3 regions of the Yersinia antarctica genome follow, and region 3 is predicted to be linked to each of the others. Evidence: predicted binding sites of a transcription regulator. Region 3 holds the regulator's gene; each other region holds the start of a gene.

Region 1 (8,327 bases), 2.5 Mb from region 3:
ATACCATTTTGGGAAAATAGTTCGGAAGCTTGGGGGGTTAAGGATAACAAGTCAGTGTTTATTTATGCAAATAATAGGTTTGGTACATTATTAGGCTTACCTGATAAATTTAGTGTGGAAGGGCGATTAGATGGCGAACTTCCTGCGCCAACGGCAGAGTTTCAGACTGAATTTCAGGAACATGACCGTCAGGCGATATTATCGAAAGAACGTGCGACAACGATTGAAATCCATGCATTTGAGCGACGTTCCTATTTTCAACCTTACTTTTGTGATAAGTATCCATTAATAGATAAAAACGGCATTTCACAGGGGCTTATTTTTCATGCCAGGCCAGTAGAAGATATAATATTAACGCATTTAAATAAAATAAAAGTCCCCACCTCACTTATCTTTACCCCGCCATCAGAGTCATTTACCAAAAGAGAGTGGGAGGTGTTATTTTATATTTTACATGCTTTTTCAAGCCCTGACATTGCTAAAAAGCTTAATTTATCAACCAGATCAGTCTGCAATATAATTAAAAATATCTATCGAAAGGCCGGTGTGACCAGTAAAAAACAGGTTATAGAATATTGTTATGAGAAGAAAATTAATAACTATGTACCACAAAGTTTCTTTGAATACTCAGGTTCTTTTCCGCTTGCGGGGAAAGGTAACGTAAATTTAAGGGGAAAGTAATGATGGATAAGACATTACTAAACTCGCTTGAGGTATTAATACGGTTTTGGGAGCATAGTTCAGAACCTTGGGGGGTTAAAGATAATCAATCAAGATTTATTTATGCAAATAACAGATTCAATAAATTATTAGCTTTACCGGATAAATACTGTGTAGAGGGGCGGTCTGATGGCGAACTTCCCACTCCAATATCAGATTTTGAGGTTGAGTTTCAAGAGCATGACCGTAAGGTAGAGCTATTGCAGGATCGTATAACAGCGGTTGAAATACATGAGTGGGATGGCCTTTCCTATTTTAAGCCTAATTTCTGTGACAAATATCCGTTAATAGATAGCGATGGGATATCGCAAGGTGTTATTTTCCATGTAAGACCTGTGCATGATATGTTGTTAACAAATTTAGGTAAAATAAAAGTCCCCACCTCACTTATCTTTACCCCGCCATCAGAATTATTTACTAAAAGAGAATGGGAGGTGTTGTTTTATATTTTACATGCTTTCTCAAGTAAAGAGATTGCTAAAAAAATCCATTTATCCACCAGAACAGTTTGTAATATAACTCAAAAAATCTATCGAAAGGCCAGTGTGACCAGTAAAAAACAGGTTGTTGAGTATTGTTATGAAAATAAGATAAATAATTATGTTCCGCAGAGCTTCTTTGAATACTCGGGTTCCTTCCCACTGGCTGGGTAAGTAAAACTAAATATAATGGGAGGATTGAAATGGAAAAAAACCTAAAGCAATCGCTTGAGATATTAATCCGGTTCTGGGAACACAGTTCTGAACCTTGGGCGGTAAAAGATAATCAATCAAGATTTATTTATGCCAATAGACGAGTTTATAAATTATTCAATTTACCTGGAAAATACAACCTTGAAGGTCGGTTAGATGGTGAGATTCCTACGCCATCAGCAGATTTTCAGGACGAATTTCAGCAGCAGGATCGTCAGGTAGAATTATCACAGGACCGCGTAGCATCAGTTGATATTCAGCTATATGATGGCCGTTCATATTTCACACCTTATTTTAGTGACAAATACCCACTAATAGATGAACATGGCATATCCCAAGGAGTTATTTGTCATGGGCGGCCCGTACAAGATATAATGTTAACGCGTTTAAATAAAATAAAAGTTCCGATATCACTTATCTTTACACCTCCATCTGCATTATTCACCAAAAGAGAATGGGAGGTATTGTTTTATATTTTACATGCTTTCTCAAGTAAAGAGATTGCTAAAAAAATCCATTTATCAACCAGGTCAGTCTGCAATATAATCCAAAGCATCTATAGAAAAGCCGGTGTAACCAGTAAACGGCAGGTTATAGAGTATTGTTATGAAAATAAAATTAATAATTATGTGCCGCAGAGTTTCTTTGAATATTCGGGTTCGTTCCCTCTTATGTAGGACAAACTTCTGTGCCGATTACATGAAAAATATCATGTAATCGGCGTTGTCACCCAGCAGCAATCTGGTAGGGCAGTGTAAAACGCCCTTATTGCCCCGCTACGCTATGCACTTCACCATGCTGCATAGTTTGATTGACTTGTTGCCCATTGCTGTCAGTAGCTTGTAGAGAGCCGCTAACAGTAGGTTTCAATGGTGTATCGGCAGCCAGACTTCCTTTTATCTGTAATTTTAGGTTGCCCAGGCCATGCAACGGTAATGCTGGCCAACCCCAGTTTTGCAAGATATCCAGATTGACAGAACGGCCGGTCAGCGCCAGTGATAAGGCGCGGGCAGGCGTTTGGTCAATACTGGCGGTGGACTCCAGTAAGCCCTCTTTGGTGAATGCGCTTAACTCACTAAATGTAATCTGTTGTTCATTGGCATTGAGGGCCAGTGACGGACGGCGAATATCATTTTTATTAAATGTCGCATTACCTGCATTCAACATTAATGAGCCAGACCATACACCCCACTGATGGTTTTTTGCCAACAGTAAGTTAGTGCCTGCGGCGTCCAGCGATGTAATCTGGAAGGGGAAGTCAGGGCTGATATCAATCAACAAGTTACGATTAGCACTAAGCTTGCCGACGTACACCTCGGATAGCCAGTTTGGCAATGTTTGTTGCCATTGTTGCTTCCAATCGGCAGGCAGAGTGTAAACCAGCGCGACCAGTGTCAGTTCATCCAATTGCAGGCGATGAGTATCGCGCGCCCAATTCCCCTGAGTTCTTAATAGACCATCCTGCCAGCGGGTTGAGAACTGATTAATTGCGACGCCAGCCGGAGATAAAGTAAATGTTGCTATTGGGTCAATCAGATGAATATTACCCTTGATAATATCACCGGCATTGAAGGACAGTTCGCCATCCTCTGTTTGCCAATCGCCTTGTTTAAACGTGATATTTTTTAGCGTCAAATCGAGGTCATTAAATGCCCAGCTTTTCCCTTCTACTCGCGCATCAATTAAATCAAACCGTTTTAGCGTAATCGGCGGGAGTTGTAAGAATGTATTCCAAACATCATCTATCGATGCTGGTGTTTGTAGGCGAATATTGCTGAGCCGCAGGCGATCGACCAGCCAACTGCCATCAGCCGCTTGGCTGGCGTTACCGGTCAATTCACCCTGCGCGATATCTGCCCCAAAATTGGTTAGGGTCAGGGCATTTTTCTGTATCGAGCCTTGCAGATAAAGTTGTTGCGCGGTAATACCGTTAATGGTTAAAGAACCGGCACTAAACTGAAATTGAGCATTTTCGCCAAGGCTATTACCCGGTTGTGGCTGCCAAGGCACCAAACCGCCAGTCACTTGCTGACCCGCAATCTTCCACTGAGTTGCTGAGTTTTTCGCCTCAAGAGTGGTATCGAGGGCCATATTAGTCAACTGCAAGGTATCAGCCTGTAATGGCAGCGGTGATGGGCTGTTACTGAGGATTAAACGACCATTTTGCAGATTGAGACTGAGAAGGTGACGAGGCTCGGTCAGTTGCCGCCAACTCAGGCCAAACAGCGCTTGTTGGGCAACAAGAAACGGAGGCTGATTGGCCCGGCCCAGAGTGATATCACTGAAACTGATTTGTCCCGGTTGGGACCATGAGTGGTCTATTTTACCCAGAGAGAGGCGATATTCACTATTATCACTAACCCAACGGCTCAGCCAACCGGCAGCCCAACTGGTTTGGAGCAATACGTAACACAGCACTACGGACAGCACCAGTAGTAGTAATAACGTTAGCAGCACTTTCCCGAGAAATTTCATCCGGTCTTTCCACGCCTGTCGGTGATACGGAACCCTGTTTATGCCGTAATTTGTCCATGAGCTCAATAGACAATCAGTTATCCGGCGATAAAAAAATGGCCGGGATCGTTTACGACCGGCCATTTCATTGACGTGTTGATGTAAAGATTATTTTTCTTGTGGGAAGAGTAAGTTAAGCACAATGGCAGTAATACCACCGGCAGCAATCCCGGAAGAAAGCAGCGTTTTTACCCAATCTGGCGCGAATTGTAGAATCAATGGCTGTTGTGCCACACCCATACCAACTGCCAATGACAGAGCCATAATCATAATAGCGCGCCGATTGAGTGTTTCACGAGAGACAATACGCACGCCGGAAGCTGCAATGGTACCGAACATCACCAGCGTGGCGCCCCCCAGCACTGGTTCAGGAATATGTTGCACGAAACCTGCAACCGCCGGGAACAAGCCCAGAACAATCAGCATCAGTGCGACAACGAAACCGACATAACGACTGGCAACACCGGTCAACTGGATCACGCCATTGTTCTGGCCGAAGCAGGAGTTAGGGAAGGTGTTGAACACTGCCGACAGCATGGAGTTCAAACCATTCGCCAGCACACCACCTTTCAGGCGTTTCATATACAACGGGCCATGAACAGGTTGTTCAGAGACATCCGAGGTCGCGGTGATATCACCAATGGTCTCCAGTGAGGTCACCATGAAGATTAACATCAGTGGTACCAGCAGATTCCAATCAAAGGAGAGGCCATAATAGAGTGGTGTTGGGATAGTGATCAGCGCGGTATCTACCACCGGGCGGCTCTCTGGCAACATACCCAACGACCAGGCCAGCAAGTAACCCACGGCCATCGCAATGACTAAAGAGGCCACACGCAAATACGGGTTGCGCTGGCGGTTCAGTAGAATAATCACGACTAATACGGCACCCGCTAATAGCAGGTTTTTCGGTGCGCCAAAGGTATGGTCACTCATTGCACCATAACCGCCGCCAATTGATGTCAGCCCAACCTGAATCAATGACAAACCGATGATCATCACCACGATACCAGATACCAGTGGGGTGATAATGCGGCGCGCCAGATGCAGGAAGCGGGAAAGTATAATTTCGGTGCAGGACGCCACCATTAGCGTACCAAACAGTGCCGCCATCATGGTTGGGATATCTGCGCCGCCGTTTTTTAGCGCCAGGCCACCCATAATCAATGGCGAAACAAAGTTAAAACTGGTGCCCTGAATCGATAAGAGGCCAGAGCCAACTGGCCCCCAGGTTTTAATTTGCAGTAACGATGCCAAGCCGGAGGCAAATAGCGACATGCTAATAATGCGTTGGGTATCTTCCGCTGGTAGTCCCAGCGCCTGACAAATCAATAAGCCAGGGGTTATCACTGCGACAAACATCGCCAATAAATGCTGGCAAGCAGCGAACAATGTTTGGGCGAGTGGGGGGCGGTCTTCTAAACGGTAAATCAATTCGCTGGGGCGAGTGGCTGCTTGCTGTGGAGTATCAAGCTCGGCGGATTGCGTAGACATGGAGTGGCATTCCCGGATCGGCAAAGAGGGCATTTTAATGATCCGGCTCACAAAAGCAATCGGTTGCGCTGCGTTTTTAAAAATAATTCTATTCGGTGCTCACCTGCATTTTTCTATTACTAAACTTGTAATGGGCGGCGTTTTTTCTTCTAATCCCTTCCTTAACTGTTTTGGCGTTTTTAAGGAACTGTCTAACGTCATATTTTTAATCGATATTTCAATCGCATGGAGTACCAAGATGTTTCATCTCGATACCTATGGCACGCTAGTCGCGGCCTGCTTGGTTTTATTATTAGGCCGAAAACTCGTACAAACTGTCCCATTCCTGAAAAAATACACTATTCCTGAACCAGTAGCCGGCGGTTTGTTGGTTGCCTTCTTGATGTTGCTGATGCAAAAGACTCTTGGCTGGGAAATCAGTTTTGATATGTCGCTCAAAGATCCCTTGATGCTGGCATTCTTTGCAACTATTGGTTTGAATGCCAATCTGGCTAGCTTACGTGCTGGCGGCAAAGCTTTGAGCGTATTTGTGTTTGTGGTCATTGGTTTGTTGCTCATGCAGAACGCAATTGGTATTGCGCTTGCTAAATTGATGGGGCTAGACCCGTTGATGGGGTTACTAGCTGGCTCAATTACCTTATCAGGTGGGCACGGTACTGGTGCTGCGTGGAGTAAACTCTTTTCTGAACGCTATGGCTTTGAAAATGCAACAGAAGTTGCTATGGCTTGTGCAACATTTGGTTTGGTGCTGGGGGGATTGATTGGTGGCCCGGTAGCCCGCTACCTGGTGAAGCGCTCTTCCACACCCGATGGTACGCCGGAGGACAGCGAAGTCCCTTCCGCATTTGAAAAGCCTTCGGCGGGGCGCATGATCACCTCGTTGGTGTTAGTTGAAACCATCGCCATGATAGCTATCTGCCTGATGGCAGGCAATGTGATTGCGGGTTGGTTGCAGGGCACGATGTTTGAACTGCCAATCTTTGTTTGTGTGCTGTTTGTCGGGGTTATCCTCAGTAACACGTTGTCGGCAATCGGCTTCTATAAAGTCTTTGATCGTGCGGTATCAGTGCTGGGCAATGTCAGTCTGTCACTGTTTTTGGCAATGGCACTGATGAGTTTGAAGCTCTGGGAGCTGGCTTCACTGGCATTACCGATGCTGGTAATTTTGTCAGTTCAGGCACTGGCGATGGCGTTGTACGCTATCTTTGTCACTTATCGCATCATGGGAAAAAACTATGATGCAGCGGTACTGGCGGCGGGGCACTGTGGTTTTGGTCTGGGTGCAACACCGACTGCAATCGCCAATATGCAAGCGATTACTGACCGTTTTGGCCCATCTCATCTGGCGTTCTTAGTGGTGCCAATGGTAGGTGCATTCTTTATTGATATCGCTAATGCGATCGTGATTAAGCTTTATCTTTTACTGCCAATATTCCCGGCGGTGGTAGGGTAGCTGTACTCTGGGGCGAGTTTACTTGCCCCTTATTTATTAAGCGTTAGTGTAACGCGCTCGCTCTGGTAGCCAGCGCTCAATCAATGCGCGTGCATGTTCAGGATATTGCTGGTGCAGATGGCGAGCTACCCGTTGGACTTCGGGAATCATCGCCTGATCGCGCAGTAAATCAGCCACTTTGAACTCCGCACTTCCAGTTTGCCGTGTTCCCAACAATTCGCCCGGTCCACGGATTTCTAAATCTCGCTGGGCAATGACAAAGCCATCATTACTATCACGCAACACTTGCAAACGCATCTGGGCGGTTTTACTCAACGGCGTTTTATAGAGTAATACACAATGAGAGGCGACAGCACCACGGCCGACACGGCCTCGTAACTGATGTAATTGCGCTAACCCCAAGCGTTCCGGGTTATCGATTATCATCAGGCTGGCGTTAGGCACATCGACCCCAACCTCGATCACTGTGGTTGCCACCAATAGCTGCAACTCACCCTGTTTAAATGCCTGCATAACTGCCTGTTTTTCTGGTCCTTTCATGCGCCCATGAACTAAACCGACTTTAATTTCCGGCAAAGCAATTTTCAGTTCTTCACAAGTTACTTCGGCGGCCTGCGCTTCCAGGACTTCAGATTCCTCAATCAGTGTGCAGACCCAATAAGCTTGCCGACCCTCTTCCAGACAGGCATTTTTAACTCGCTGGATAACATCACTGCGGCGGGTATCAGGGATTGCCACTGTAGTCACCGGTGTTCTACCTGGCGGAAGCTCATCAATTACTGAGGTATCAAGATCTGCATAGGCAGTCATGGCCAGCGTTCTTGGAATTGGGGTCGCGGTCATAATGAGTTGATGTGGATGGAAACCTTGCTCCTCGCCCTTTTCCCATAAAGCGAGCCGTTGATGAACACCAAAACGATGTTGTTCATCAATAATAACCAGCGCCAGTCCAGAGAACTGCACCTGTTCTTGAAACATCGCATGGGTGCCAACAACCATTGCAACCTGACCGCTGGCGACAGCTTCTTGCTGTGCTATACGGGCTTTACCTTTTTGCTTGCCAGCCAGCCAGCCCACTTGCAGCCCCAACGGTTCTAGCCATTGGCGGAAAGTGGAGGCATGTTGTTCTGCCAGTAATTCGGTGGGTGCCATCAAAGCAACCTGCTTGCCGTGAGCAATTGCCCGTAGCGCGGCCAGGGCTGCAACCAATGTTTTTCCTGAGCCAACGTCCCCTTGAATCAATCGCATCATCGGGAAGTTATGGGTCATATCCTGCTCAATCTCCGCCACTACCCGTTGCTGGGCATGCGTGGGGCTGAAAGGTAGCGCGGCCAGAAAACGTTGTTTGAGCTGTTGCTCTGCCAATAGCGGTAATGCCCGATAGCTTTGCGCGCCGGCCCGGACAGCCAACATACTGAGGTTATGAGCGACTAGCTCTTCCATGATTAATCGCC
Region 2 (8,327 bases), 2.3 Mb from region 3:
CGTTGGCCGCCGCCGTTGAAGCTGGCTCCCACCATCCGTTAGCGATCGCTATTATGCAACGCGCACAGCAAAACACCCCAATATTGCCACTGGCGAGTGAGCGTCGAGCTCTGGCGGGGGTGGGTGTTGAAGGTGTGGTTAATGGTCTGACGGTGCGCGTCAGCGCCCCCAGTAAGTTGCCCCCACAGTTATTGACTGCTGAGTGGCAAACACAGCTCGACCAGTTGGAAAGCAGCGGTAAAACAGCCGTCGCCGTGCTGGAAGATGAAACGCTAATTGGTTTATTGGCATTACGTGACACGTTACGAACTGATGCCAGGCAAGCCATTGATGCGCTGAAGAAGTTAGGTATTCAGGGGGTGATGCTCACTGGCGATAATCCACGAGCCGCAGCGGCAATTGCCGGTGAATTGGGGATTGATTACCGCGCCGGATTACTGCCCGCCGATAAAGTGCAAGCGGTTATGGCATTGAATGCGGCACAACCTACGGTGATGGTCGGTGATGGCATCAATGATGCTCCGGCGATGAAAGCAGCCAGTATTGGTATTGCCATGGGTAGTGGCACCGATGTGGCATTGGAAACAGCCGATGCCGCGTTGACCCACAACCGGTTAACCGGATTAGCAGAAATTATTCTGTTATCACGGGCGGCCAACGCCAATATCCGCCAGAACATTACTATCGCACTGGGCCTAAAGGGAATCTTCCTGGTTACCACACTACTGGGCTTAACCGGTCTCTGGTTGGCAGTATTAGCAGATTCCGGTGCTACCGCCTTAGTAACAGCCAATGCGTTACGGCTACTGCGCAAGCGGGATGTTTGAATCAAGCATCGGTTCTGATAATTGGGGCAGAGGCGGGTGTTACTGCGCTTTTGCCCCTTTCTTGACTAAATACCGATACGGCGTCTGCCCGATATCTTGTGCCAACAACTGATGGTCCATAAAACGGCAAAAACCGGGAATATCGCGGGTGGTGGCAGGGTCGTCAGCAATAATTAGTAGAGTTTGGCCATCTTCCATGTGCCGGACCGTTTTTCGCACCATCATCACCGGCTCAGGGCAGCGCAGGCCCAGTGCATCAAGTGTTTTGTCTGGATTGGCAAAAATATCGGTCATGGTGAGTCTCTTGTTGGTCGTTATGGGTTTGCTAGCAGTATAAAGATAAAATATAAGCCCGTGTGCGAAGGCGGATAGTTTACCCCGTCGATTTTTAGGCGCAAGCGACGCTAACGTTTGCGTTAAAATTAGCCATTGCATTCGTTGCGCAAACGCGTATTATGCCGCCGCGTCGCAGAAATTGCGGCACATTCTGTTTGGGTTCCCTCACCCCAATAACCAAAAAGGTCACATTTATGTTTTCGTTTACTGCCCAACAGCGGATGACCGCTTTGGTATGGCTGTCGCTATTCCATATTGTCATCATTACCTCCAGCAACTACCTGGTGCAATTACCGATCGCTATCTTCGGTTTTCATACCACTTGGGGCGCTTTTACTTTTCCGTTTATCTTCCTTGCCACTGACCTGACTGTACGGATTTTTGGTGCTCCTTTGGCGCGCCGGATCATTCTGTCGGTTATGGTGCCAGCGTTGCTGATTTCATATCTGATTTCAGCCCTGTTTTATCAGGGGAGTTGGCAGGGGTTACCGGCATTAACCAGCTTTAACTTGGTGGTAGCCCGTATCGCGATTGCCAGCTTTATGGCCTATGTACTCGGCCAGATTCTGGATGTTCAGGTATTTAACCGCCTGCGTCAGCGCAGTGCCTGGTGGGTTGCCCCTACTGCTGCCATGTTCTTTGGCAATATCAGTGACACCATGGCGTTCTTCTTTATTGCGTTCTATCGCAGTACTGACCCATTTATGGCTGCAAACTGGGTAGAAATCGCTTTGGTGGATTATAGCTTTAAGCTGCTGATCTGCATGTTGTTCTTCCTACCCGCCTATGGCGTGATGCTCAATGTATTGCTGAAATATTTTGCCCGACAGACCGAACAGCAAGCACTAAAGCAGGCTACTGCCACTGAACAATAGATTGCTTTTAGCGTCTGAATAAGGTGCGATAAGGCCATACCCAGATTAGTTGGCGTTGCAGGGGTGTCACTAACCCCCTGTAAGTTCAAGTAACAAGGGGATATTAATCATCAATAAAGGGATTCCCATGCATAAAATAACCAAATTTCTTGCTGTCGGTCTGTTGGTTGCAGGATTAAGTGCTTGTGATGGCAACAGCAATAGTAACGTGGGCCAACCGGTCAGCCTGCTGGAAGGCAAAGTGGCCTTCAGCTTGCCGGCAGACTTGTCTGATCAAAGCGGAAAGATGGGCAATCAAGCGAATAACATGCACGTTTACGCCAATAAAACCGGCGATAAAGCAGTTATCGTGATTTTAGGTGATAACACCAATGAAGAACTGGAAGTACTGACAACGCGTTTAGCAGACCAGCAACGCGCCCGTGATGCTAACCTGCAAGTCGTCACCAATAAAGCCATTAAAATTGACGGACAACCGTTCCAGCAGTTAGATAGCATTATTACCAGTGGCGGCCAGAAAGCCTATTCGTCTGTGTTGATGGGTAAAGTCGATAACCATTTGATGACAATACAAATTACGCTGCCCGCAGATAATCAGCAGCAAGCTCAGACTGAAGCCGAATCGATTATTAGCACGCTCAAGCTAAAATAGTATTCCTTAACAGAGCGCGGCTCATCAGCGCTCTGCCTGCATTATCCTTTTCCAAAATTAAGCTAAAGCCAGTGCCAATAAAGTGATGGGATGTTCGCATTTTTTGCTGGTCGACATTTCAATCTGCCACTTACAGGTTTCACAATCGGTAATCACCAAATCAACCCCACTCTCCTCGATTTGCTGGAACAGTGAGGCACCAATCCCTTGCGATGTTGCGTAGTTCTCTGATTTAAAACCGTAAGTTCCGGCAATCCCGCAACACTGCGAATCCAATACCACCAGCTCAATACCGGGGATACGCTGTAGCAAAGCCAGGGTATAGGCCGTCCAGCCCATTTTCTCCATATGGCAAGGTGTGTGATAGGCAATACGCAACGGCGTATTGTTTGCCGAGAACAGCGCTTTCAACGGTAAGTCGCGCCCCTGATCCAATAAGCGGTAGAGATAGCGTGTCGCCAACTCCACTTTGTCGCGCACGGGTGCAGTATCAACATCTAACAAGTGCGGATACTCATCACGCAAGGTAAAGGTGCAACTTGATGAAGTTGCTACTACCGGGATATCCCGCCCGATAACCGCATCAGTCAGGGATTCCAGATTCACCCGTGCCTGTTTTTTCGCCTGCTCAATAAATCCATTAGCAATCAGGGGTACGCCACAGCATTTTTCCCGTTTAAGTAATTGAACGCCAATGTTCATCGCATTGAATACACTGACTAAATCTTTACCTAACTGGGGATGATTGTAATTTACGAAGCAGCCATGGAAAAATGCCACCTGTTCGCTATATTGCTGCTGTTTTTCAGCTTGTTTACGATACCAGCGGCGAAAGGTACCAAACGAGTATTTTGGTAATTCACGCCGATGATCAATTTTCAGCGCTTTATCCAACAAGGCACGCACCGGTTTCAAACCGGTGACCGCATTCACTACCGGTGCAAACGGTGTTGAGAGGGTGCCCATGATATCGGTATGACTGAGGATCGCATCGCGCAGTTTGGGTTTATTGCTGCTGTAACTGGCTTTAGCACGTTGGATGATGTCGCCGATTTTAACATCGGACGGGCATGCCACTTCGCAACGTTTGCAGTTCGTGCAATATTTCAATGCATCGTCATACAGTGCCGGATCTTTCAAACGTAAGCGCTCACCATCAGGGCCAGCCTGCTTCGGCCCCGGATAAAGCGGGTTAACCTTGGCGACCGGGCAATAAGTGGTGCACACCGTACACTTAATACAACTTTCAAAACTGTTATCCCGTGCCAAGTGTTTATCCTGCGGCAAATGTTGATTCTGAGAAAAAGTGTTGCTGTCTCCGTTCTGCGGTAACCACGTCATAATGTCACCTCCATTGCGTTGACAATCTGCTCTGCAACAAACAGTGCGCTGGTTAGTGAAACCCCTGCGCCACAGCCTTGTTGCAACGGATCGTATCCCCCCAGTACCGCACCGATAACATGTAGATTATCCAGTGCAATACCCCCACGTAGCGCCCGTAACCGGTTATCAGTGTTAACCCCAAATTGCAGATAAGGCTGGGGCGCAAACATATTGCTGCGGCTCCAGTCGGCACGGTTCGGTAGCGATAAAATATCCAGATCCAGTATCGGTTCGTAAACATGCTCAAAAGTGGCCACTAACCCATTGCTAAAGAAGCTACCGCTGGCCAGCACCATCTGGGCGGCACGCAACGGAATATCGCCATGGTTACGGCTATAAAGCCCAGTAATCCGGTCCCCCACCAGCTCAGCACGTAATACCGCATCACCGGGCATGACAATGCCCCCCAATTGCTGGAAGCGATGGCGCAGAGCCTGATGTAATCGCATACCAAGTAACGACGGTGGTAGCGTCGGCAGCAGTTGAATGGGTTTCCCGACTGCGGCTCGCAATGCTTCCAGTGGCGCAGACACATCCAGCCCGATACAAGCTGGCAGCAAAATCATTTCTGCTGCTGATGACAGACGGGATAACTCATCCGCCAGCGGTTGCAGGTTTTCTGGTAAATCCAGCACACGAGCAATATTGACCGCACGAAATTCGCTAGGGTTATCCCGCAGACGATCAAGCGCCGGTAAATGCAGATAATCTGGCGTCGCATCAACACCTTGCTCTTGTAAGGCGCTGGCAACCATTTGTGGTTGGAAATCGAGGAAACCTTCAATACCAATTACCGCGACTTTTTGCCACGGCAGCGGGCCTTCCAATGGTGCAACCGGGATATCCGCCGGGCTGAGCCAGGTTGGCCGGCAACTGCCCAACGGCGTAAGCCGCAGGTGGTTCTTCGCCGCGCTGCCCACCAATTTCAGGCCGCACCGCTGTAAAAGGGATTCAGCTTCTTGTGCTAATTCACCCACTTGTGCCACTTGCCCCATCTTGCTATAGGGGTGTTCAGGCGCTAATTCAGCCAAGGTCGCGAGTGCGGATAATGGCTGGCTGACTGCCTGCCCATCCGGTAATTTTGCCAATAGATCCAAAGAGCCGGAGGAAAAGTGCAGCGCATTTTGCCCAGCGCTGACAATCGCACAATATTTGCCTTGCTCAGCCAGGCGGATACCGCACGCCAGACCAGCCAAGCCACCACCGATGATAATGACATCAAATTTCATCTGGTTTCTCCTGAACGTTGGCCGCAGGCGGGGTGTCATCCAGACCACACAGCCCTTGATAGACCCAGTGCGTAAATTCACTCTCCCGCAAAGCATCGCCCCAAGCTATCGGGCGCACACCTTTCCAACGCTCATTAAGAAATTGCACCAGCTGTTCACGGGATTGCTGCGGCGTGGTCACTTTAAAGCGGCTGAGTAAACCCGCGGCCCGGCAGGCACAGAGTTCACCCTGACAGGTCCCCATGCCAACACGGGTACGACGACGTAAATCCAGTAGGTTATTGACCGATAGCGATTCAATCGCATAGCGCACTTCGCCGGCAGTCACTGCCTCGCATTCGCACACCAGGCTATTATCCAGCCGGTTTCCGGCCAATAGTTGTGTCGCGCGATCCCCATGGCGATAAACCGCTGAGCCACGAATACTGGCAGGCAGAGAAATGACTTTGCTGAGAGTTTGCTCCGCTGATTGCTGTGAACCGGGTAGTGGCGCTTGGGCGGTGGTACAGGCTGCGGTAATACCTAATTTTTCACACACTTTATCTGTTGCCCACTCCGCCATCAGACGGTAGGTCATCAGCTTGCCACCGGTAATGGTGATAAAACCTTCCAGACCATCGCGGTTAGCATGATCCAGTAACACAATGCCACGGCTGACATTGCGCCCCGACGGGTCATCATCACTGGCAACCAGCGGCCTGACACCGGCGTAAGCACGTAAGATGCGCGTTTGCGCCAACTGGGGTGAAAGTTTTGATCCTTCGCGGATTAAGGTATCCACCTCTTGTGCCGTTACTACCATATTATCGATTTGATCGTATTCAATATGGGTTGAGGTCGTCCCGATCAATGAGATGGTGTCGCCCGGAACCAAAATATCAGCATCAGCCGGTTTACGACAGCGGTTGATCACCATGTTGTTGATCCGATGACCCAAGATCAACAGAGCACCTTTTGCCGGAAACATGCGGATACGAAGATCAGCATATTCAGCAATATGTTGCCCCCAGATCCCCGCAGCGTTGACCACTATTTGTGCATGAATATCATACTGGCGCTGATTCTTATGATCGAAAACGCGCACGCCGCTCACCCTATCACCGTGGCGTAGCAAGCCAATAACTTCGTGATAAGTCAGTACATTCGCACCGTGCTCACGCGCATCCAGCATATTCGCGGCAGTTAAACGGAAGGGATCGACGGTACCATCTGGCACGCGGACGGCAGCAATCAATGTCGGATTAGCAGCAGGCTCCAGCCGTAAGGCCAGCTTTGGATCAATGGCTTCGGCCTCGATACCGGCGTCCTGGCAGCGCGCGATAAATTGCTGCTGATATTCCAGCGAGTCTTCCGGCAACGTGATAAACAGGCCATCCGTTTGCTCAATACAATGGCGTGCAATACGTTTCAGAATACGGTTTTCTTCAATACATTCGCGGGCAGATTCGCCATCAGTTACCGCATAGCGTGCGCCGCTGTGTAGCAAGCCATGGTTACGGCCAGTCGCACCAGTGGCAATGTCATGCCTCTCCAAGAGCGTACAGGCTAAACCACGGCGAGCGCAGTCACGGGCAATCCCGGCACCGGTCGCACCACCACCAATGATGATGACATCCGTTTCTGTGTAAGGAGAACTGTTCGTCATGAAGGACCCCACATTATCAGACAGCCGCCTGGCGGCTAATTATGCGTCTATTGAGCCACAATCTTTAAGGTTATTGTTTGATAAGGAACAAAAACGAACGAAAAACGAAAGCAATGTGGTGTTTAAAAACCATGATTGTGATCAAAGTCACAGGTAATTTGTCATTGTGGGTTTCAAAATGTTAACCAATCGCTCAAAATTGCCGCCGCTTTCATATAACTGTAACAAATGAGCCATCACTCACAGATAAGTTATGCGAATTTATCTAGCATGGCGCTCGTTATGGAACATAAACGACAGCAAGTTAGCCGTTTAACTACCGGGTAGATACCAGGCTATACCGGGGTCAAAAACTACAAAAAAGCCATCGGAGGCACTCATGTTGAGTATTTTTAAGCCCGCGCCGCATCAGGCCCGGCTTCCAGCAGAACAGATTGATCCCACCTACCGCCGCCTACGCTGGCAAATCTTTATGGGCATCTTTTTCGGTTACGCCGCCTACTATCTGGTGCGTAAAAACTTTACTCTCGCCATGCCGTATTTGATCGAACAAGGGTTCTCTCGCGGGGATCTGGGCTTCGCGTTATCGGGTATTTCTATTGCCTACGGTTTCTCAAAATTCATCATGGGTTCGGTTTCTGACCGGTCTAACCCACGGATATTCCTCTCTGCCGGTTTGATTCTCGCCGCCGCCGTGATGCTGTTTATGGGCTTTGTGCCTTGGGCAACATCTAGTATCGCCGTGATGTTCGTGCTGCTGTTCTTATGTGGCTGGTTCCAGGGTATGGGTTGGCCGCCATGTGGCCGTACTATGGTGCACTGGTGGTCGAAGAAGGAACGCGGCAGTATCGTGTCAGTCTGGAACTGCGCCCATAACGTCGGTGGTGGCTTACCACCATTACTGTTCCTGCTGGGGATGGCGTGGTTTAACGACTGGAAAGCTGCACTCTACATGCCTGCTTTTGGTGCCATTCTGGTGGCATTGATTGTCTTTGGTCTGATGCGTGATACCCCTCAATCCGTGGGCTTGCCGCCGATTGAAGAGTACAAAAACGACTATCCAGACGACTACAGTGAAGAAGCAGAAGAAGAACTGACCGCTAAACAGATCTTCATGCAATACATATTGCCCAACAAACTGTTGTGGTACATCGCAATTGCTAACGTTTTTGTTTATTTACTGCGTTACGGCATCCTCGACTGGTCACCGACCTACCTGAAAGAAGTGAAACACTTCGCACTGGATAAATCCTCATGGGCTTATTTCCTGTATGAATACGCTGGTATTCCAGGGACGCTGTTGTGCGGTTGGATGTCCGACAAAGTGTTTAGAGGTAACCGCGGGGCCACCGGTGTGTTCTTTATGACTCTGGTGACTAT
Region 3 (8,327 bases):
GCAAGTCGGTAAACCTTATCGTTGGGGTGGCACCTCTCCTAATACCGGATTTGATTGCAGCGGGCTTATCTATTACGCCTATAAAGACGTGATCAGAATAAAAATGCCGCGTACCGCGAACGAGATGTATCACTTGCGTGACGCCGCCCCCGTCAAACGTGCTGAGCTGGAGAGCGGGGATTTAGTGTTCTTCAATATTGCCAACCGTGGCGTCGCCGACCATGTAGGCGTCTATCTGGGTAACGGTAAGTTCATTCAGTCCCCACGCACTGGTGAAGAAATTCGTATCAGTATGCTGGACAATGACTACTGGCAGGATCATTACGTTGGCGCACGCCGTGTGGTCACACCGAAAACCATCCGCTAAGACTTCAGTTTGCGCCCGGTTGTCCTACCGGGTGCTGATGGCACAATAACGCCCCTGCACTTGTTATCCCCATGGCATAACGGTGATACAATCACCCATCAAACAGTATGGTTATATCTGTCATTCCTGTTGAAAGTTGTTAAGATTAATACCCACAACAAAAATACAACAATTAAGCTTTAACCGCTCTTCGCCACCTCACTGCCCGTGGCAATTGATGTGATTTGAGGAGCAAACACCCTGAGCAACCCCGAAAGGAGAGAGCGATGTCTTTTGAATTACCGGCATTACCCTATGCGCAAAATGCGCTAGAGCCCCACATCTCAGCTGAAACGCTGGAATACCACTACGGCAAGCATCACAACACCTATGTGGTTAATCTCAATAACTTGATTAAAGACACTGAGTTTGCGGGTAAGACGCTGGAAGAGATTGTAAAAACCGCTAATGGCGGGATCTTTAATAATGCGGCCCAAGTCTGGAACCACACCTTCTACTGGCACTGCCTGTCACCTAACGGCGGCGGCGAACCTACGGGCAAAGTTGCCGATGCCATTAATCAATCATTTGGTTCTTTTGCTGAATTTAAAGCACAATTTACTGATGCGGCAGTAAAAAACTTTGGTGCGGGCTGGACCTGGCTGGTTAAAAAAGCAGATGGCACACTGGCGATTGTCAGTACGTCTAATGCAGCAACTCCACTGACCACCAACGATAAACCAGTGTTAACCGTAGATGTGTGGGAACATGCTTACTATATTGATTACCGCAATGCGCGGCCAAAATACCTGGAAAACTTCTGGGCACTGGTTAACTGGTCTTTCGTTGAGAAAAATTTAGCCTGATACGGCAAGAAGAGTGACAACCCATCGTCGCATTACGCGTAAAAATAATTAAGGGCGGGATTAACCCGCCCTACTTATCACTTCACACCGGCAAGCGGTTTAATTAATTCATTACCGCCACGAAGCTAAAGACAATAATCATCGCCAGCGCACCAACAGTCGTAATCAGCGACATTTTCAGATTGGTATCCATAAAAACTCCTTAGCCGGTTAGTTTGTAGTAGGGAAAAGGCACATAGTTAGTGTGTTAAATTATTTTCCCACAGTTCAGAAAAAAAATCTTGTGCTCATTACGCACTTTATAACTTTGATTACCCCTTTCACTTTTCCTCCAGATCAGCCAAAATTCGCAGTTCATAACTGCATACCGACTAATAACGTCCAATAAATACTCTCAGACAATCAGCTGATTTAACTTCCCAGCCTAATATCGTGTTTTTGTCTGAGCGGTTTTCGGGTTATGCAGGCAAACGATTAACATAATACTTACCCTACTGTAACCGGTAAGCTTAGGAGTCATTCTTTTTATGGCAACGATTAAAGATGTGGCCAAACACGCGGGTGTGTCCACCACCACCGTTTCGCACGTTATCAACAAAACTCGTTTCGTCGCCGAGAATACCAAGGCTGCGGTGTGGGCTGCCATTAAAGAACTGCATTATTCACCCAGCGCTGTAGCCCGCAGTTTGAAAGTTAATCACACTAAATCAATTGGTTTACTGGCAACATCCAGCGAAGCGCCCTATTTTGCCGAAGTGATCGAAGCGGTCGAAAATAGTTGTTATAGCAAAGGTTATACCCTGATTTTATGTAATTCTCATAATAATCTGGACAAGCAAAAAGCTTATCTGGCGATGTTGGCACAAAAACGTGTCGATGGGTTGCTGGTGATGTGTTCAGAATATCCTGAGCAGCTACTCGGGATGTTGGAAGAATATCGCAATATCCCAATGGTCGTCATGGATTGGGGAACCGCACGGGGTGATTTTACTGACTCGATTATTGATAACGCTTTTGAAGGCGGCTATTTGGCGGGCCGTTACCTGATTGAGCGCGGTCATCGTGACATTGGGGCTATCCCCGGCCAGTTAGCCCGTAATACCGGTGGTGGCCGCCACCAGGGCTTCCTGAAAGCACTGGAAGAAGCAAATATTACCCTGCGTGATGAGTGGGTGGTCCAAGGGGATTTTGAACCGGAATCCGGTTATAAAGCGATGCATCAAATCCTGACACAAAAACATCGCCCAACGGCGGTGTTCTGTGGCGGCGATATTATGGCCATGGGCGCGATATGTGCTGCTGATGAGTTGGGCCTACGGATACCACAAGATATTTCGGTGATCGGGTATGATAATGTGCGTAATGCGCGCTATTTCTCGCCGGCGCTTACCACTATTCACCAGCCCAAAGAGCGCTTGGGCGAAACGGCCTTTGCCATGTTACTTGACCGTATTGTCAGCAAACGTGAAGATTCGCAGACCATTGAGGTACACCCTAAACTGATTGAGCGCCGTTCTGTCGCTGATGGCCCGTTCCTCGATTATCGCCGTTAATCCTCTCCTGCCGGTAGTGTTTAGCTCTATCGGCGGCTAATCTTGCCTCATTAATCCTCAGTCATTGATTGATAACTCACTGTCATCTTTCAACCATTCGGTATTAAGTGTGACACTGTCACCTAGATATTCCAGCAGCCAGGCCAATGCTGGTGAATGGTTGTTCTGCTCCCAGGTCAAGCAACATGGACTATCGGGCAACGGTTCAGCCAGCGTCAGTGCCGCTAGCTTCCCTTGCTCAATCAACGGCGATACCATGTGTGCCGGCACCATCCCGATGCACAATCCTGCACACAGGCAATCGATTCCCGTTGCCCAGTCCGGGGCGACCAATCGCTGCTGGTTTGCTAAAGTCCAGGTGTCACGTTTAGGTAAATTACGGGCGGTATCTTCCAGGCAAAGTGAGGGATAAGGCCGTAACTGATTATCGCTAAGTGGCTCGGTTAATTGGGCTAAAGGATGATCGACACTCACCACACAATGCCAGCTTAAAAAGCCCATATCGCGAAAGATGAACCGCCCACCGACCGGGATCGCGCGGGTCGCACCAATGGCCATTTCCGCCTGCCCATCCACCAGCGCATCCCACACACCGTTGAATACTTCATAGCGTACCCGCAGTTCAATATCAGGAAAATGTCGGTAAAAATCCAACACTAAACGGCGACTACGCTGTGGTTTAACAATTTTATCTATTACTATATTTAACTGCCCACGCCAACCATTCGCCACCTGTTGACACTGACGGCGTGTGTCATTCATTTTTTTGATAACATCTCGCGCATCTTTAATAAAAACCACGCCAGCTTCGGTTAATTCCACATCGCGATGACGTCGTTCAAACAACGGAACGGCCAACCACTCTTCCAACTGGCGCACCGTATAACTAATCGCAGACGGTACGCGGTGCAATTCTTGAGCAGCAGCACTGAAACTCCCAGTACGGGCTACTGCGTCCACCACATCCAGTGAATATTCAGACCACATAGTTTTTCACCTTTTTACATCACCAATTTGCTATCAAATTTTTTAATAGCATGGTGCAAATATTACCGTTTCACAACAGAATATCGCAGCGGATAGAATGCCCTCCGCAATTAATTTTCTATAACAGAAGTTTTGCCTGCAAAAATTATAATTTAGCCAACGTCATTGGAGCCGCTGCTAACACCTCTGCGGTTTCAAGGACCAAGGATATAAAGAGAAATAAAGAATGAAAACGTCGTCTGGTTTTATGTTCTATCTGGCCGGTCTGAGTATGTTGGGCTATTTGGCCACTGACATGTATCTACCCGCTTTTGGCGCAATGCAACAAGAGCTTCAAACGTCTGCCGGCGCCATCAGTGCCAGCTTAAGTATCTTCCTCGCCGGTTTTGCTATCGCTCAGCTTATCTGGGGACCCGTATCGGATAAGTTAGGCCGTAAACCGGTACTGTTAGCCGGTTTGGCGTTATTTGCCATCGGTTGTCTGGGGATTTTATGGGTTGAAAATGCGACACAATTATTGGTACTCCGCTTTATTCAAGCGGTAGGGGTGTGTTCTGCTGCTGTAAGTTGGCAGGCGTTAGTGGTAGACCGTTATCGCGATGGCAAGGCCAATCGCGTGTTTGCCACCATTATGCCGCTCGTAGCACTCTCTCCCGCGTTAGCTCCGCTACTGGGTGCCTGGTTATTAAACCACTTCAGTTGGCGTTCAATTTTTGTAGTGCTACTGGCCGTTACGTTGCTGCTATTGATCCCAACGGCGCGGTTGAACGAACGCAAAAAAACCGCACAAGATAATGCTGCACGCATTAGCACCAACATCAGTTTCTGGCAGTTGCTTAAGTCGGCAACATTTAGTGGCAACGTGATGATGTTTGCTGCCTGTAGTGCCGGTTTCTTTGCCTGGTTAACCGGTTCACCTTTTATTCTGGGTGATATGGGTTATAGCCCGAATGTCATCGGATTAAGTTATGTCCCCCAGACCCTGGCCTTCCTGTTAGGTGGATTTGGTTGTCGCAGTGCTCTTTCCCGAATCAAGGGTAATACCTTGCTGCCGTGGCTGTTGGCGGGATATGCAATCAGCATGATTGCACTTTATCTGATAGCAACGTTAACCACGCCGACGCTGCTGACCTTACTTATTCCATTCTGCATAATGGCGCTGGTGAATGGTGCCTGCTACCCTATTATCGTAGCGAATGCATTAATGCCTTTTCCAGCTAACACCGGTAAAGCAGCCGCGCTGCAAAATACGCTTCAGCTCGGGTTATGTTTTGTTGCCAGTATGTTGGTATCGGCCTATATCAGCCAGCCATTGCTGGCAACAGTGACCGTGATGCTGTCGACCGTGGTGCTGGCGTTTTTAGGATATGGCATTCATTGCTACGCATTGCGAAAAGAAAAAAATGATACTAATCCGATGCCCAACGTCATCGGTGTTACAGCAAAGCAACAAACGAATGAACCACGGTGAGCCTGGATAAGGAATGATTCGGGTCGGAAATCGATTTGAACGCTGCAAGCGGCAGCCTGATAGAGGCGAGACCCAAGGATGGGCTAAGTAACGAGAGCCGCTAACACCGCGGTAGCGTCAAGGACGAAGTGAATTAATTTCCAATAGAAATAGTCACTAAGGAACACGTGAGCCGGGTGTGATTTATTATTGAGAAAGCCTCCCGGCAAGCCTATACTCGATTTAACCAATTACGATATCATTAAAAAAAAGCATTATCTTAAGTACTTTCTGTGCGCGTGGATTGCGTCACATTTACGCTTATGGATGAGTTACCCTAAATCAATCTTTATTAGGGTTTCTTCTTAATCTTCCTCTGTCCGTTATGGATATTAGACACCAAGGTCACGACAACCTTATTGGTATGAATCTGCATATATCGCGGGTCATAAGTCAGAAGAAAGTGATGGAGAAGCTATGAGTTCATCCTGTATAGAAGACCAGAGTATTCAAGAAACCCCTTGGTTTCGCATTGTACAAGAAATGCTGAATCGGGCTGATATTGAAATCAATGGCTCACGCCCTTTCGACATTCGAATCAATAACCCAGACTTTTTCAAACGAATACTTCAAGAAGGATCTTTGGCATTAGGTGAGAGTTATATGGACGGCTGGTGGGAATGTGACCGCTTGGATATCTTTTTCCAACGGGTTCTCAGGGCTGGCCTGGAAAATCAACTTCCACACCATCTCAAAGATACTTTACGCATTGCTGCTGCGCGTATTATTAATTTGCAATCAAAGAAAAGAGCCTGGATTGTTGGCAAAGAACATTACGATCTGGGTAATGATCTGTTTAGCCTAATGCTCGATTCGAATATGCAATACTCATGCGCTTACTGGAAAGATGCCACGACCCTTGAGCAAGCGCAGGAAAATAAACTGCGGATGATCTGCGAAAAACTTCAATTGGCTCCGGGCATGACATTGCTCGATATCGGTTGTGGCTGGGGAGGCCTCGCAGCCTATGCTGCCCGGCATTACGGCGTCGCCGTTTCCGGTGTGACCATTTCGGCTGAACAACAAAAACTGGCACAAAAACGCTGTGAAGGTTTAGACGTCACTATTTTATTGCAAGACTATCGTGATCTGAACGAACAGTTCGATCGTATCGTTTCTGTCGGTATGTTCGAGCATGTCGGGCCAAAGAACTATCACACCTATTTTGATGTGGTAAACCGCAATTTGAAGCCAGATGGCTTGTTCTTACTGCACACTATCGGTGCTAATCGTACTGATCTGAGTATCGATCCGTGGATTAATAAATATATCTTCCCTAATGGCTGCCTGCCGTCAGTAAAACATATTGCTAACGCCAGTGAGCCTTATTTTATTATGGAAGATTGGCACAATTTTGGCGCTGATTATGATCGCACCCTGATGGCGTGGTATGAACGTTTTCAAGCCGCGTGGCCGAGCCTGGCTGCGAATTACTCGTCGCGATTTGAGCGGATGTTTAGCTATTATCTCAATGCCTGTGCGGGTGCTTTCCGCGCCAGAGACATCCAACTGTGGCAAGTATTATTCAGCCCTAACGGGGTCGAGGGTGGGATTCGCGTGCCGCGTTAATACTTAAAAGAGGACAGGTGGACTGCCTGTCCTATCCTATTTACGTTAAGCCCACATTTATCCGCGAGTGGCCTTATCAACTACCGGCGTAGCGAGTACAGTTTCCCGCTGAGCCAATACCCGCTCAACCGTGTCCACCACCGCCTGGGTTTGTGGATCGATCTCGATATTTACCCGATGTCCCAAACGCTTTTTACCTAATGTGGTCCGCGACAATGTTTCTGGTATCAGATGTACACAGAAGCGGTTCCCCACAACCTCACCAATAGTTAGGCTGATACCATCAATACCGATAAAACCTTTGTGTAACACATACTTCATTAAATCAAAGCTGGGCATACGAAACCAGATCTGACGATTATTTTCTGATGTGTATATCTTGGCAATCTCAGCAGTACAAATAATATGGCCGGACATGAGATGCCCACCGATTTCATCGCTGAATTTAGCCGCACGTTCCAAATTAACGGTATCACCAACCTTAATATCGCCCAAATTGGTAATACGCAGTGTCTCCTTCATTAAATCAAAGCTAACCCGATTACCCTCAACGGCGGTGACTGTCAGACAGCAACCATTGTGGGCAACAGAAGCGCCTAACGCTAATTCAGGCAACATCTCCGCTGGCATGTCTACTACATGGGTGCGGAAATTTGATTTTTCTTCGATGGCAACCACCGGCGCGGTGCCTTGAACAATACCGGTAAACATACGCCATGCCTCTTATCTATAGAAAGAAAGTTTCTTTGCCTTGATTTTGCCTCAGAAGATAAGGAAAACCAAACCACTTACACTAAAAAAACAGATAAGAGGTATTTAGCTGATAATTAGCAACAAAGATTGCTTAAGCGCGATGAGCAGGTACAATCCTTCATTGTTTTTCCGCTATTTTATTTATCGCCCATGGCGCGATAAATAGTCGTTATTGAAATCATAACTAGGTTATACCCAAGTTACTTCGAGATACAGGTAGGCGGCAACCGCGTGAACCTCCAGGAGCTTAGATAACTAAGTGTCTGGAGTGAGCAAGGGCAGCCAACACCCCTGTATATTGAAGGGCGACGGGTAGAGAAAGGTGCATACGTGCAGAAGTATATCGTCGAAGCGCGTAGCTTATTGGCTCTCGCTATTCCCGTTGTCATCGCGCAATTATCTCAAACCGCCATGGGCGTGGTTGACACCATTATGGCCGGTTCTGTCAGTGCTACTGATATGGCTGCCGTGGCGGTAGGTACTTCTATCTGGTTACCGGCTATTTTATTTGGCCATGGTTTGTTGTTGGCACTAACCCCGACAGTTGCACAGCTCAACGGTTCCGGGCGTCGCAATCAAATTGCCCATCAAGTCAGGCAAGGGTTTTGGCTGGCGTTTTGCGTTTCACTGCTAATTATGTTTGTTCTATATAATAGCGACCACGTTATTATGCAAATGCATAATATTGACCCCGTGCTAGCAGATAAAGCCGTGGGCTTCCTGCATGCCATTATGTGGGGTGC

The links. Region 3 encodes PurR, which represses purine synthesis genes. Its sites were predicted from a motif close to CANGCAAACGTTTGCNTG; they were not measured.
Positions count from the first base shown of each region.
Region 1: gltS (sodium/glutamate symporter) is a predicted target of PurR. The motif match lies at 5,473-5,490, and genes of this name have one in related genera.
Region 2: tusA (sulfurtransferase TusA) is a predicted target of PurR. The motif match lies at 1,228-1,245, and genes of this name have one in related genera.

Region 1 is NZ_JBSJQF010000001.1:4,854,295-4,862,621, reverse strand. It holds gene ACWJJO_RS22405 (helix-turn-helix transcriptional regulator) at 1-681, shown strand, start outside; gene ACWJJO_RS22400 (helix-turn-helix transcriptional regulator) at 684-1,373, shown strand; gene ACWJJO_RS22395 (helix-turn-helix transcriptional regulator) at 1,403-2,089, shown strand; gene ACWJJO_RS22390 (AsmA family protein) at 2,178-3,887, opposite strand; gene ACWJJO_RS22385 (uracil-xanthine permease family protein) at 4,035-5,420, opposite strand; gene gltS (sodium/glutamate symporter) at 5,659-6,873, shown strand; gene recG (ATP-dependent DNA helicase RecG) at 6,910-8,327, opposite strand, start outside.
Region 2 is NZ_JBSJQF010000001.1:4,633,340-4,641,666, forward strand. It holds gene ACWJJO_RS21380 (zinc/cadmium/mercury/lead-transporting ATPase) at 1-827, shown strand, start outside; gene tusA (sulfurtransferase TusA) at 867-1,121, opposite strand; gene ACWJJO_RS21390 (7-cyano-7-deazaguanine/7-aminomethyl-7-deazaguanine transporter) at 1,358-2,038, shown strand; gene ACWJJO_RS21395 (DcrB family lipoprotein) at 2,166-2,690, shown strand; gene glpC (anaerobic glycerol-3-phosphate dehydrogenase subunit GlpC) at 2,748-4,031, opposite strand; gene glpB (glycerol-3-phosphate dehydrogenase subunit GlpB) at 4,028-5,302, opposite strand; gene glpA (anaerobic glycerol-3-phosphate dehydrogenase subunit A) at 5,292-6,947, opposite strand; gene ACWJJO_RS21415 (hypothetical protein) at 6,946-7,104, shown strand; gene glpT (glycerol-3-phosphate transporter) at 7,327-8,327, shown strand, end outside.
Region 3 is NZ_JBSJQF010000001.1:2,324,595-2,332,921, reverse strand. It holds gene ACWJJO_RS10750 (C40 family peptidase) at 1-367, shown strand, start outside; gene sodB (superoxide dismutase [Fe]) at 634-1,212, shown strand; gene cydH (cytochrome bd-I oxidase subunit CydH) at 1,316-1,405, opposite strand; gene purR (HTH-type transcriptional repressor PurR) at 1,740-2,765, shown strand; gene punR (DNA-binding transcriptional activator PunR) at 2,823-3,752, opposite strand; gene punC (purine nucleoside transporter PunC) at 3,979-5,223, shown strand; gene cfa (cyclopropane fatty acyl phospholipid synthase) at 5,680-6,831, shown strand; gene ACWJJO_RS10715 (riboflavin synthase subunit alpha) at 6,889-7,542, opposite strand; gene ACWJJO_RS10710 (MATE family efflux transporter) at 7,915-8,327, shown strand, end outside.